Regions from separate parts of the Paenibacillus sp. LT-B23 genome, predicted to be linked through region 2. Evidence: predicted binding sites of a transcription regulator. Region 2 holds the regulator's gene; the other holds the start of a gene.
The links. The regulator CtsR, encoded in region 2, represses protease genes until heat stress. The targets are predictions, from matches to a motif close to ATGGTCAATAAAGGTCAAACA.
Positions count from the first base shown of each region.

Region 1: clpP (ATP-dependent Clp endopeptidase proteolytic subunit ClpP) is a predicted target of CtsR. The motif match lies at 2,632-2,652, and genes of this name have one in related genera.

Region 1 covers NZ_JBSQBM010000017.1:22,728-28,908, reverse strand. Annotated here, with positions in the region: gene gap (type I glyceraldehyde-3-phosphate dehydrogenase) at 104-1,114, opposite strand; gene ACWXW9_RS20180 (sugar-binding transcriptional regulator) at 1,207-2,244, opposite strand; tRNA gene ACWXW9_RS20175 (tRNA-Arg) at 2,480-2,554, shown strand; gene clpP (ATP-dependent Clp endopeptidase proteolytic subunit ClpP) at 2,764-3,360, shown strand; gene ACWXW9_RS20165 (PdaC/SigV domain-containing protein) at 3,489-4,604, opposite strand; gene ACWXW9_RS20160 (SIMPL domain-containing protein) at 4,842-5,600, opposite strand; gene ACWXW9_RS20155 (HPr family phosphocarrier protein) at 5,873-6,142, opposite strand.
Region 2 covers NZ_JBSQBM010000029.1:56,969-63,149, reverse strand. Annotated here, with positions in the region: gene ACWXW9_RS26245 (GNAT family N-acetyltransferase) at 1-1,187, shown strand, start outside; gene ACWXW9_RS26240 (CtsR family transcriptional regulator) at 1,757-2,221, shown strand; gene mcsA (protein-arginine kinase activator protein McsA) at 2,285-2,809, shown strand; gene mcsB (protein-arginine kinase McsB) at 2,839-3,903, shown strand; gene clpC (ATP-dependent protease ATP-binding subunit ClpC) at 3,948-6,181, shown strand, end outside.

The DNA of each region.
Region 1 (6,181 bases), on a different contig from region 2:
CCTTTTAATTTTACGAAACAGGAATTTAAGGCACATTTTGATATATAAAGAGCGGAAACAATAACCTGTTTCCGCTCTATGATGTTGCGCGATGAGACTGTTCTTACTTAGCCAATTTAGCGAAGTATTCCAACGTACGGATCAATTGTGCTGTGTAGGACATTTCGTTGTCGTACCAAGCTACAGTTTTCACCAGTTGTTTGTCGCCAACAGTCAGGACTTTAGTTTGAGTTGCGTCAAACAAAGAACCGAAAGTGATACCTTTGATGTCGGAAGAAACGATTTGATCTTCAGTGTAGCCATAAGTTTCAGGATCGGAAGCTTCTTTCATCGCAGCGTTGATTTCTTCAACAGTTGCGTTTTTCTCCAGAACAGTTACCAGCTCAGTCAGGGAGCCAGTGGCTACTGGTACACGTTGAGCCGCGCCATCCAGTTTACCTTTCAGTTCAGGAATTACCAAACCGATGGCTTTAGCAGCACCAGTTGTGTTAGGAATGATATTTTCAGCTGCAGCGCGAGCACGACGGAAGTCGCCTTTAGCATGCGGAGCATCCAACGTGTTTTGGTCGCCAGTGTAAGCATGAATTGTAGTCATCAGGCCTTCAACGATACCAAATTTGTCTTGCAGTGTTTTAGCCATAGGAGCCAGGCAGTTCGTTGTGCAAGAAGCACCAGAGATTACAGTTTCAGTACCGTCCAGAATTTCATGGTTTACGTTGTAAACGACAGTTTTCATGTCGCCAGTAGCTGGAGCGGAGATAACAACTTTTTTAGCGCCGCCTTTCAAATGTTTCTCAGCAGCTTCTTTAGTTGTGAAGAAACCTGTGCATTCCAGAACGATATCTACGCCCAGGTCTCCCCAAGGCAGTTCTTCAGGGTTGCGGTTAGCCAAAACTTTAACTTCTTTACCGTTAACTTTGAAGAAGCCATCGTGTACTTCTACTTCTCCTTGGAAAGTACCTTGTGTTGTATCATATTTCAACAGATGTGCCAGCATTTTGGAATCTGTCAAGTCATTAATTGCTACTACTTCAATACCTTCCACGTTTTGAATCCGGCGGAAAGCAAGGCGTCCAATACGTCCGAAACCGTTAATACCAACTTTAACTGTCATGAGTGAGTTCCTCCCAAAGTTCGTTTAGTTTAGTTTATATATTCAAGACAGACCCGAAAGCCCGTCAAGACAACACAATTCATAAATCCGTATTAACCATTCAAATAATGGCTTACAATTTCAGCAGCAGCGCCTTCGTCGGTGACAAGAATATCTTCCTGCCCGAAACGCAGCACTGCATGAATAGCGGCCGCCTTGCTCTTACCTCCAGCTACGCCTAGAACCGTCTCGGTACGCCTGATATCCTCCAAACGGAGTCCAAGCGTCAGCATTCTGTGAACAACGACGCCGTCTTCGTTAAAATAATAGCCAAACGATTCGGCAACCGCGCCCTCACTGCTGATCTGGGCAAAGGTTTCAGGGTCGAGCTTGCGTCTACGTGCCATTGCTATGGCGTTGCCTATCCCGTGAATGATGATCCGACTCTCGCGAATCAGGCTTAAAATATCCTGAATATTCGTATCTTCAAGCAGGGAGTTGTAAGCATGATTGCTGAGCAAATCCGGTACATGGAGCAGACGGTATTGTGAGCCGACCTTACGAGCCATTGTGGAAGCAATTGTGTTCGCCTGCATTTCCATGCTTTCTCCCAAACCCCCACGTGCCGGTACGAACCATCCGCCCTTAAGTGGGCCATTAGCAGGTAGTGTCAGTTGGTCCGCCACGTCGGCAATCGTCGTGCCACCTGTTACGGCGACCACATCCTCGTCGTCCATAACACTCAGCAGCGCTTTTGCCCCAGCACGGCCCAGCTCCTGCTTCGTTAAAGGAGAAGCATCCGAATCCCCTGGAACGACAACCACCTTCCTCAAACCATAGGCTTGACGAATCTGATCCTCCAATTGGGACAGGCCGAACAAGTTGTTCGCAATCGGCTCCAGCTGTTCCAGCAGATCCAGTCCTGCTTTGCTCACCTTCATGCCCACACTCTCAATCTCAATCAGCCCTTGGGCTTTAAGAAGATCGGTTTCGGCGCGCAACACACGCTCGGTCATGTTCAGTGAAGCCGCCAGCGTTCTGCGTCCAATAACATCGGACAGCATAATCTGATGCAGGATTGTGTACCTTTTTTTCAAAACATCCATGAGGTCGGGCAGAAGCTGCTTCTGTATTTCTAATATCTTTCGCATGCTTTCCACTCCCGCACACTTCTAAGTTCTATCTCTAATACTATATTACTAACTGGTCTTAAAACGTCCCGGGTTAACTTTTTAAGTCCCACGTATATCTTACCCAATATTTGCTCCACATGCAAGTCTATCTGAACCTATATTTCTCAACTTTTTATGTGAATATGCGCACGTAATAAAAGCTTGCATTTCAATGCCGTATATCATATAATCATCTTTGTTTCCAATTAGCTGTGCGCCCGTGGTCCAACGGATATGACGTAGGCCTCCGGAGCCTGAGATCGAGGTTCGATTCCTCGCGGGCGCGCCATTTTATATGAATGTCTAAATGCTTCTATATACTGTTTTAACCAATAAGAGCGCAGAGGGCTCTTTTTTTTGACTATTAGTTTGACTTTCTTTGACTTTTTGTTTGAAATTGTTTATCATGTGGTTAATACGGTAACAGTTTATAAATAGGGACGTGTAATCGGCATGTCCACCAAATCCATTAACGATATTAAAGGGAGGTTTTTTGACGTGAGCTATGTTCCTATGGTAGTAGAACAAAGTAACCGCGGCGAACGCGCCTATGACATTTATTCCAGACTGTTGAAGGATCGCATTATTTTGTTGGGCTCGGACGTCAATGACGTTGTAGCCAACTCTATTATTGCGCAAATGCTGTTTTTGGCTGCCGAAGATCCTGAAAAAGACATTCACTTGTATGTTAACAGCCCTGGCGGTTCGATCACAGCCGGTATGGCCATTTTCGATACGATGCAATATATTAAACCTGACGTGTCTACGATCTGTGTAGGTATGGCGGCTTCCATGGGTGCGTTCTTGCTGAACGCAGGTGCCAAGGGCAAACGTTTTGCTTTGCCAAACAGCGAGATTATGATTCACCAACCGCTGGGTGGCGCACAAGGTCAAGCAACGGATATTGAAATCCGCGCCCGCCGCATTCTGAAAATGCGCGACAAATTGAACCGCATTCTCGCAGATCGCACAGGCCAACCACTGGAGCGCATTGAAAAAGACACAGACCGTGACTATTTCATGTCCGCAGATGATGCCAAGGAATACGGTATTATTGATAAAGTGCTAACTACCTCCTCTCCAGAAGGTGTATAAGAGAGCGAATTATTGCCTCTGAATAGCTGGTAAACCAAAAAAGCTGCCCCGGATGATTGTATCCGGTAGGCAGTTTTTTTTGGTTTACTGTTCTTTTGGGTATAAATAATCCAAATGATTCATTTGTACTATTCATTCTGTCCCGCGAAAGGCTTACCACCTTGAGGTAACAGTTGGCTAAACGTGTAGGTGAACTCAGGAATACCATACGCATATGGTGTATATTCGTATAGATCAAAAACAAGCGTCAACCCACTATTGGTTACATAAAAATTCGGATTAGCTGCGAGCTCCTTAAATCCGCCGAAACCTCCTGCGCCAGCCTGAAGTGCATCAATTTTTTTCTTCAGGTCACTATTGAGGAACTTTTTGTAATTCGGGTTAGCTTTCAGCACGTCAGACAATTGAAGCAGTTTGCCATCGGACAGCGAGAACGTGTACCCTTTACGGGCGGCCATGCCATGCGCACCACCTGTATACGAGTAATCCTGCATAATTACACTTAAAATACCGTCCTTGTTATAGGCAATTGCAAAATCATTGCCAAACTCATACGGTCTTTGCGCTGTAGCGCCTCCCTCTGCTACTTGCTTTTTGCCTGCTGCCAGTACTCCCTCCGCTTGCTTTTTGAGCACACTATTAATGGCCTGCTGAGCTTCAGGGTTTAGCTGACCACCGCTGATTTGCGGGTACTTAACCTTGTAGGAAACCTTTGCATCACTCGAAACCGGAAGAGATTGGGACGTAATCGTGATCGGATTTAGCTGGCTTTTACTCAATGTTACTGTTTTCTGAGCTGCATTCCACTGAGCATCTATTCCCAGATAATCTTTCAGCAGGCTCATAGGAATGTACAGCTTCCCGCCGATCTGCCTGGCATCCATGTTACGCGTACTGATTCCATTAACGCTGACATAGGTATCCGGGGGAGAAGAAAAAAATCTAATAGAAAGCTTGTTGTATCCACCCCCTACAGTGTAGGTAGCCTCTTTGGCATCATAACTCACCGGAATCCCCAGGCTGTCCCGCAATGCTGCTACGGGAATCAATGTGCTTCCGTTCACCTGAATCCCTTTGGTGGCCAACGTTTTACCATTCCATTGGATAGAAACACCTGGTTGCTGTGCTGTAGCCTGTTGTTTGGATGAAGCTGCCTCGATATAGGAAGCAGGAACAACTGCGACTCCTACTAAAATTCCCGCTGCCAGCAGTGCGGAGCCCCATTTTTTTGTATGCTTGTTCATATGAAATATTCCTCCTGTTATAGATGTGTGTATTCTATGTGTATTGATTACTTTACTTATTATATCTATCCCCCTATGTTCGTAGTTTACAATCTGTACACTCCCCGATTTCAATCTGTACATCTAGGGGACCCAGCTATTACAGACTCATTACAAAATAGTTTCGACATATAAAAAAGCCAGCAAGTCATCCTGCAAATAAAGCAGGACGCTTGTGGCTTCATTATCATCTGTACGTTAGTTCAATTCGTATTGTGCCGATACTTGGACCTTCACAGTCACTTGACCGGATTGTATTTCTGTTCCGCCGCTTGTATCCAAGAGCGCTTTACTCATAGCAGCCTCACGTTGTGTGAAGATTTGGGCATCTCCCCCATCTACCGTTACGTTCAGGAGAGTTCCAAGCCCTCGTTTGGTTGCCTTCGCTACAGCACTGGCTTTGGATTGAGCATTTCCCAACGCCTTGGCAATCGCTTCTTCTTCATAAGCTGAAGAGTTTTCTACCGAAAAACGCACATTATCCACGTTGTTCGCTCCAGACTGTGTAGCCTCATCCAGTAACTGACCGATTTTATCCAAATTACGGTACTTTACGGAAAGCGTATGGTTGGCAATATAGCCTTTAAGCTTCTGTCCAGCTTTTTCGTCGTAGGTATAGTTAGGCTGCACGTAGAACTGGCTCGTCTGAATGTCGTCCGCACTGATGCTCCACTTTTCTTTCAGCAGTTGTGTGACCTTACTTATTTTAGCGGCGTTGGCTTTTTGGGCAGCTGCTGCTGTATTTCCTTCAGATTGTACGCCGATGGATAGATAGGCAATATCGGGTTTAACCAATACTTCCCCGCTGCCACTCACATTAATTACACCGCTTACCGTCGTAGATGCTGACGCGGCATAGGCGCGATCTGCTCCTGTCCATAATCCTCCCGCTACTACTCCTGCCAATAATGCTCCTCCTAGAACTGCTGTATTTGCAGCTTTTGTCCAATGTTTCATCATATTCGCCCTCTTTTCTTGATGATGTGTGTACCTTCCAGACGGAAACAAAGGGAAAAGGTTGCAGTTAGGCACCATATTTCCGAACAGAGTACCACCACAGGATGTAAATTACTTGTAGCTTGGGCCAAACACAGCGGCGGTATTCAAAGAAACCCCCATTGGAGCAGCCCAGCGGGGGATTGACCACTCTGTTTTTCCGGATACAAAAAAAAGCCCCCAAAGGGGCTTTTCACTAAGAGCATTTACCATATCACAAAGCAGATGTTTGTTTATTGATTTTCCAGCTCTACCTTACTAACCAGACTTACTAAAGCGTTTACAGCCTGCTCGGCGTCCGCACCTTCAGCACTAATGTTAATTTCAGTACCTGTACTGATGGCAAGGCTCATAATACCCATAATACTCTTGGCATTAACCTTTTTGTCTTCTTTTTCCACAAAAATCTCAGATGAATATTTATTCGCTTCCTGTACGAACAACGCAGCAGGTCTGGCGTGCAGTCCTGTTTTCAAGCGTACGACTACCGGATGTTTTGACATGTCAGCTTACCCCCTCATCAAATAAATCTGGACACTACT
Region 2 (6,181 bases):
TGGAAATCAGGCAATTACAACGTGAGGAATTTGAAGCTACTATTGAGTTGTCTCAATATGCTTTTCAGTTTACAATGTCCCCGGAGGATCTGGAGAAATCCAAAAAGAAATTCAAACCAGAACAAACTTGGGGGATATTCGATGGAAATGACTTGAATGCAAAGCTGACTTTGTTACCGCTACAGGTATACATACAAGGTCAGATTTTTGACATGGGGGGCATTGCTGGTGTGGCAACGTGGCCGGAAAAACGGCGCGGGGGTCTGGTTTCACGCCTTTTAACGCATGCGCTTGAAGAGATGAAGGATGTGGGGCAGAGTCTTTCTTTTTTACACCCTTTCTCCTTTGCCTTCTATCGTAAATTTGGATGGGAAACGTATATTGAATACAAGAAGTATATCATTCCGATCGATAAGTTCCCTGCCAAGCTTAAAACCGAAGGAATGGTCAAACGGGATGTGAAGGATATTTCTGATCTGGACCAAGTGTATCAAGCCTATGCTTCGCGCTATAATGGTACACTGGTACGAAACAAGGAATGGTGGCAAGAGCGGACATTAAATAAAAACTACCGGACCGCAGTGTACTATTCTGAAGCAGGCGATCCTCAGGGATATGCTTTATACAAAATTGAAGATAAGCAATTAAATTGCGACGAACTGGTATATATTAATGAAACGGCACGGCGGGCGTTGTGGACGTATTTTGCCAATCATGATTCGATGATAACCCAGGGTAAATTTATTTACATTCCGGCCGATGATAAGCTGCCATTTCTACTGGATGATCCACAAATTCAGCAGGAAACAGTGCCTTATTTTATGGGCCGTATTGTAGATGCTGCTGCTTTTGTGGAGAAATATCCTTTTGAGGCCATTGGAGAGGAAACACATTTGACCTTATATCTGACAGATCGTTATGCTCCATGGAATGAAGGAATATGGACATTGACGGTCACCGCGGAAGGGCAAGGACATTTGGACAGAGTGGATTCAAACAGTTCTTCCGAGGACGCAATAGAAGCTGACTTGAGTGTGAGTATCCAATCGCTGACCACCCTGATGCTTGGCTATCAGCGGCCTGATGATCTGTATAAGTGGAGTCGTATTACAGGGCGCAGCGAGTCTGTATCTGCATTAGAACGTGTAATACCGGTAACACAAACATTTTTGCTGGATTTTTTCTAATTGTAACGCTCTTAAATGCTCTTGAGTCTTTATTTTTTAGGGAATATATCTTAAATACCTTTTATAAGGTGTGGATGATTTTAACGATATTTTTCAGAACTCTTTCCGAAAAGGGAAGAGTTTTTCTTATATTGTATAAAACATAATTAGATTGCGAAAAATGATATTGACCCCTTGGCAAAAATATATTTTGTGCTATAATGTGAATATAGTCAAAGAAAGTCAAAGTCAATGGAGCCTGTAGTGCTTCATTAGAGTGGTGTGAATACGCTGAGTTTTTAGCCGTATATAATACATTGACACCAACACAGCATGAAAAGATAGACCTGATTTGTTGATGAACATCCACTGTAATCTCATGGGCGTGAGGAAAGGTGTATGATCTATTACAATTAAAGGTCACACTAGAAGCTAAACGGGATGTTTTTAAGTGAGGACGGAGGGTGAATTAGCTCCGCTACTGGCTTAGATTCGTGACTTTACCGTTTGGTTAAGTTCAATATACGGCGGACTCTGTGGAGCGTGAAATGTACTGAATATTTGCGTTTCCGTTAGTGGAGGATGATGAAATGCGCAATGTTTCCGATATTATTGAACAATATTTGAAGAGCATATTGCTGGAAAGTCCCAAAGGTTTAGTGGAAATTCAGCGCAATGATTTGGCTGACCGCTTTTCCTGCGTGCCGTCGCAAATTAATTATGTAATCAGTACCCGTTTTACGCTGGAAAAAGGCTATGTGGTGGAAAGTAAGCGCGGTGGTGGAGGATACATTCGCATTCAGCGAATTCAACTGCCCGCACAGCATGCGATCCATACCCATCTCCATCAAAGCATTGGAGAGGAAATTAGTCAATCGGCAGCGGAAGGGCTGATTTATCAGTTGGAGGAAGCCCATTTTTTAAGCAAAAGGGAAGCTGGTTTAATGAAGGCCGCTTTATCAAGGGACACATTATTGCTGAAACTTCCCTATCGTGACCAGCTACGGGCAAGGCTGCTCAAGGCTATGCTGATTTCGTTGCTGGTGGCCAGATAGCGTGTGATTCAAGATTTGGATGTAGGGATTTATAAAAATCCTGACGCTGAAGGAGGTGCTTTTATGCTGTGCCAAGAATGTAATAAACGGCCGGCAACTTTGCATTTCACCAAAATTGTGAATGGCGAAAAGACAGAGTTTCATATTTGTGAGACGTGTGCAAAGGAAAAAGGGGAGATGATCCCTGGTACACCTAATGGCTTTTCAATTCATAGCCTATTGTCGGGTATGCTGGATTTCGAATCCAGTACGAAGAGCCAGTCGCCAGGCCATAGCGGTCAGCAGAACCTGCAATGCAAGGAGTGTGGCATGACCTATGCACAGTTCAGTAAGCTGGGGCGCTTTGGGTGCCCGTCGTGCTATCAATATTTTGACAGCCGTCTAGACCCTTTGTTCAAGCGTGTGCATGGCAGTACGAGCCATGTGGGCAAGGTTCCGGTTCGCACCGGAGGTCGATTGAAGGTTAAACGGCAAATTGACGATCTGAAAAAAGAGATGCAGCAACATATTGTACAGGAAGAATTCGAATCAGCCGCTGAGCTTAGGGATCAAATCAGAGAGCTTGAAAAAGAAATGACTGAAGAGTAAAGTTTGTGAAGAGTAGGAGGGGATGCGTAATGCCTAATATCCGGTTTACGGAAAAGCCGCTAAGTGATTGGATGCGTGGTGATGCTGCGGATTCAGAGATTGTCATTAGTAGCCGGGTGAGAATTGCGCGTAACTTGCAGCATCTGCCTTTTCCCATGCTTGCTACCAACCAGCAGTCGGAAGAAGCACTTCAACGCTTGACGGATATCCTTCAGTATGATGATTTAGGACGCTTTGGTACCTTTCATACCCTGAAAATATCCGAGTTGGATGAGATCGACAAGCAGGTGCTAGTTGAGAAGCATTTGATTAGCCCTAATTTGGCGAACGAATCTCGTAACGGTGCTGTTTTGATTAGCGATGATGAATCGGTTAGTGTTATGATAAACGAAGAGGATCATCTGCGTATCCAGTGCTTATATCCGGGATGTCAGGTTAGAGAAGCTTGGGAACGTGCTACGGTTATTGATGATGCATTTGAGGCGCATGTCGATTATGCATTTGATGATCGTAGAGGCTTTCTGACCAGTTGTCCGACGAATGTTGGCACAGGGATGAGAGCTTCAGTGATGATGCATCTGCCCGCACTGGTCATGACTCATCAGATTAACCGCATTTTGTCTGCTGTTTCACAGGTAGGTCTTACCGTTCGCGGTATTTATGGTGAAGGCAGCGAAGCGGTCGGCAATCTGTTTCAGGTATCCAATCAGATTACACTGGGACAAACCGAAGCGGAAATTATCGAAAATCTGCATGGCGTTGTGCTGCAAATTATAGAGCATGAACGTTCCGCCAGGGAACGGCTGATGAATGAGTCCATGCTGCGGATTACGGATCGGGTGATGCGTTCATTCGGTATTTTGTCATATGCAGCGGTACTGGATTCCAAGGAGGCCGCACAGCGATTGTCCGATGTACGTCTTGGCGTGGACTTGGGGATTTTGGAGCGTCCATCCACCGCAGCGATGAATGAGCTGAATGTGATGACGCAACCCGGATTTCTGCAAAAAAGCTTTGGTGATAAAATGAATACCGGTGAGCGCGATATGTACCGGGCGAAGCTGATCCGGCAAAAATTAGGCACAACCCTTTAATATATAGAATGATCTGAAATACACACTGTGGAGGTGCAGGATATATGATGTTTGGAAGATTTACGGAACGCGCACAAAAAGTGCTTGCCTTGGCTCAGGAAGAAGCTGTTCGATTGGGACACAACAACATTGGCACGGAGCACATTTTGCTCGGCCTCATTCGTGAAGGTGAAGGAATTGCAGCGAAAGCCTTGATTGGTTTAGGGCTGGGACTGGAAAAAATTCAGGATGAAGTGGAAACGCTGATTGGACGCGGTCAAGAACAACCGACGAACATTGCCTATACTCCACGCGCCAAAAAGGTTATCGAGCTGTCTATGGATGAAGCTCGTAAGCTGGGCCATACCTATGTAGGTACAGAGCATATTTTGCTCGGTCTTATCCGTGAAGGCGAAGGTGTAGCAGCCCGTGTACTGAATAACTTGGGTATCAGCCTGAACAAAGCACGTCAGCAAGTGCTTCAATTGCTTGGCAGCAGCGAGGCTGTTTCCAGCCATCACGGTGCTCCGGCTAATGTCAGCACACCAACGCTGGACAGCTTGGCACGTGATTTGACGGCATCTGCGAAGGAAAACAATCTGGATCCTGTCATTGGGCGTAGTAAGGAAATTGAGCGTGTAATTCAGGTGCTCAGCCGCCGTACGAAGAACAATCCGGTTCTGATCGGTGAGCCAGGGGTAGGTAAAACGGCAATTGCCGAAGGACTGGCGCAAAAAATTATTGCCAATGAGATTCCCGAAACGCTGCGTGACAAGCGTGTTATGACCCTGGATATGGGTTCTGTGGTAGCAGGTACCAAATATCGTGGTGAATTCGAGGATCGCTTGAAAAAGATTATGGACGAGATTCGTCAGGCCGGAAATATCGTATTGTTCATTGATGAGCTGCATACGCTGATCGGTGCTGGTGGAGCGGAAGGTGCAATTGATGCTTCCAATATCCTGAAGCCTGCTCTGGCACGTGGCGAGCTGCAATGCATCGGTGCAACAACGCTGGACGAATACCGCAAATATATTGAGAAGGACGCCGCTTTGGAACGTCGCTTCCAGCCGATAACGGTAGATCAGCCTTCTCCAGAAGAAGCTATTCAAATTCTGTACGGCCTACGTGACCGTTATGAAGCGCATCATCGTGTGAAAATTACGGATGAAGCCATTGAAGCGGCAGTAAAATTGTCGGATCGTTATATCACCGACCGCTTCCTGCCGGATAAAGCAATTGACCTTATTGATGAAGCAGGTTCCAAGGTAAGGCTGAATTCCTACACGGTACCGCCAAACCTGAAACAACTGGAAAACCGTCTGGAAGATATCCGTAAGGAAAAGGATTCGGCTGTACAAAGCCAGGAATTCGAAAAGGCTGCTGCACTGCGTGATACAGAGCAGAAAATTCGTGAAGAGCTAGATGTTACGAAAAACCAGTGGAAAGAGCAACAAGGGCGTACAGATTCCGAAGTAACACCGGAGGATATTGCTCAGGTCGTTGCGATCTGGACAGGTGTTCCGGTCAGCAAGCTGAAAGAGGAAGAAACGCATCGTTTGCTGAATATGGAAGAGTTGTTACATGAGCGGGTAATTGGGCAAGATGAAGCAGTGAAGGCAGTTAGCCGGGCTATTCGCCGGGCACGTGCCGGGCTGAAAGATCCGAAACGTCCAATCGGCTCCTTTATTTTCCTCGGTCCAACCGGGGTTGGTAAAACCGAGCTGGCACGCGCTTTGGCTGAATCCATGTTCGGAGATGAAAATGCGGTTATCCGAATCGATATGTCTGAATACATGGAGAAGCATTCCACGTCCCGTCTGGTAGGAGCGCCTCCAGGATATGTTGGATATGAAGAAGGCGGTCAATTGACTGAGAAGGTACGTCGTAAACCTTACTCCGTCGTACTGCTGGATGAGATTGAAAAAGCACATCCAGAAGTATTCAACATTCTTCTGCAAGTGCTGGAAGATGGACGTCTGACGGATTCCAAAGGCCGTGTTGTCGATTTCCGCAACACACTCATCATCCTGACATCCAATGTGGGTGCACAGGCAATCAAACGTAACTCCACGCTCGGCTTTACAGCTGTTGTGGACGCTGGAGCGGATTATGATAACATGAAGGGCAAAGTGATGGATGAACTGAAGAAAAGCTTCCGTCCCGAGTTCTTGAACCGGATTGATGAAATTATCGTTTTCCATTCTCTCGAAGAAAAACACATTGCCGAAATCGTGTCGCTCATGTCCGAAGAGCTGCGTAAGCGTCTGAATGAGTACGAGGTTGACTTTGAGTTGAC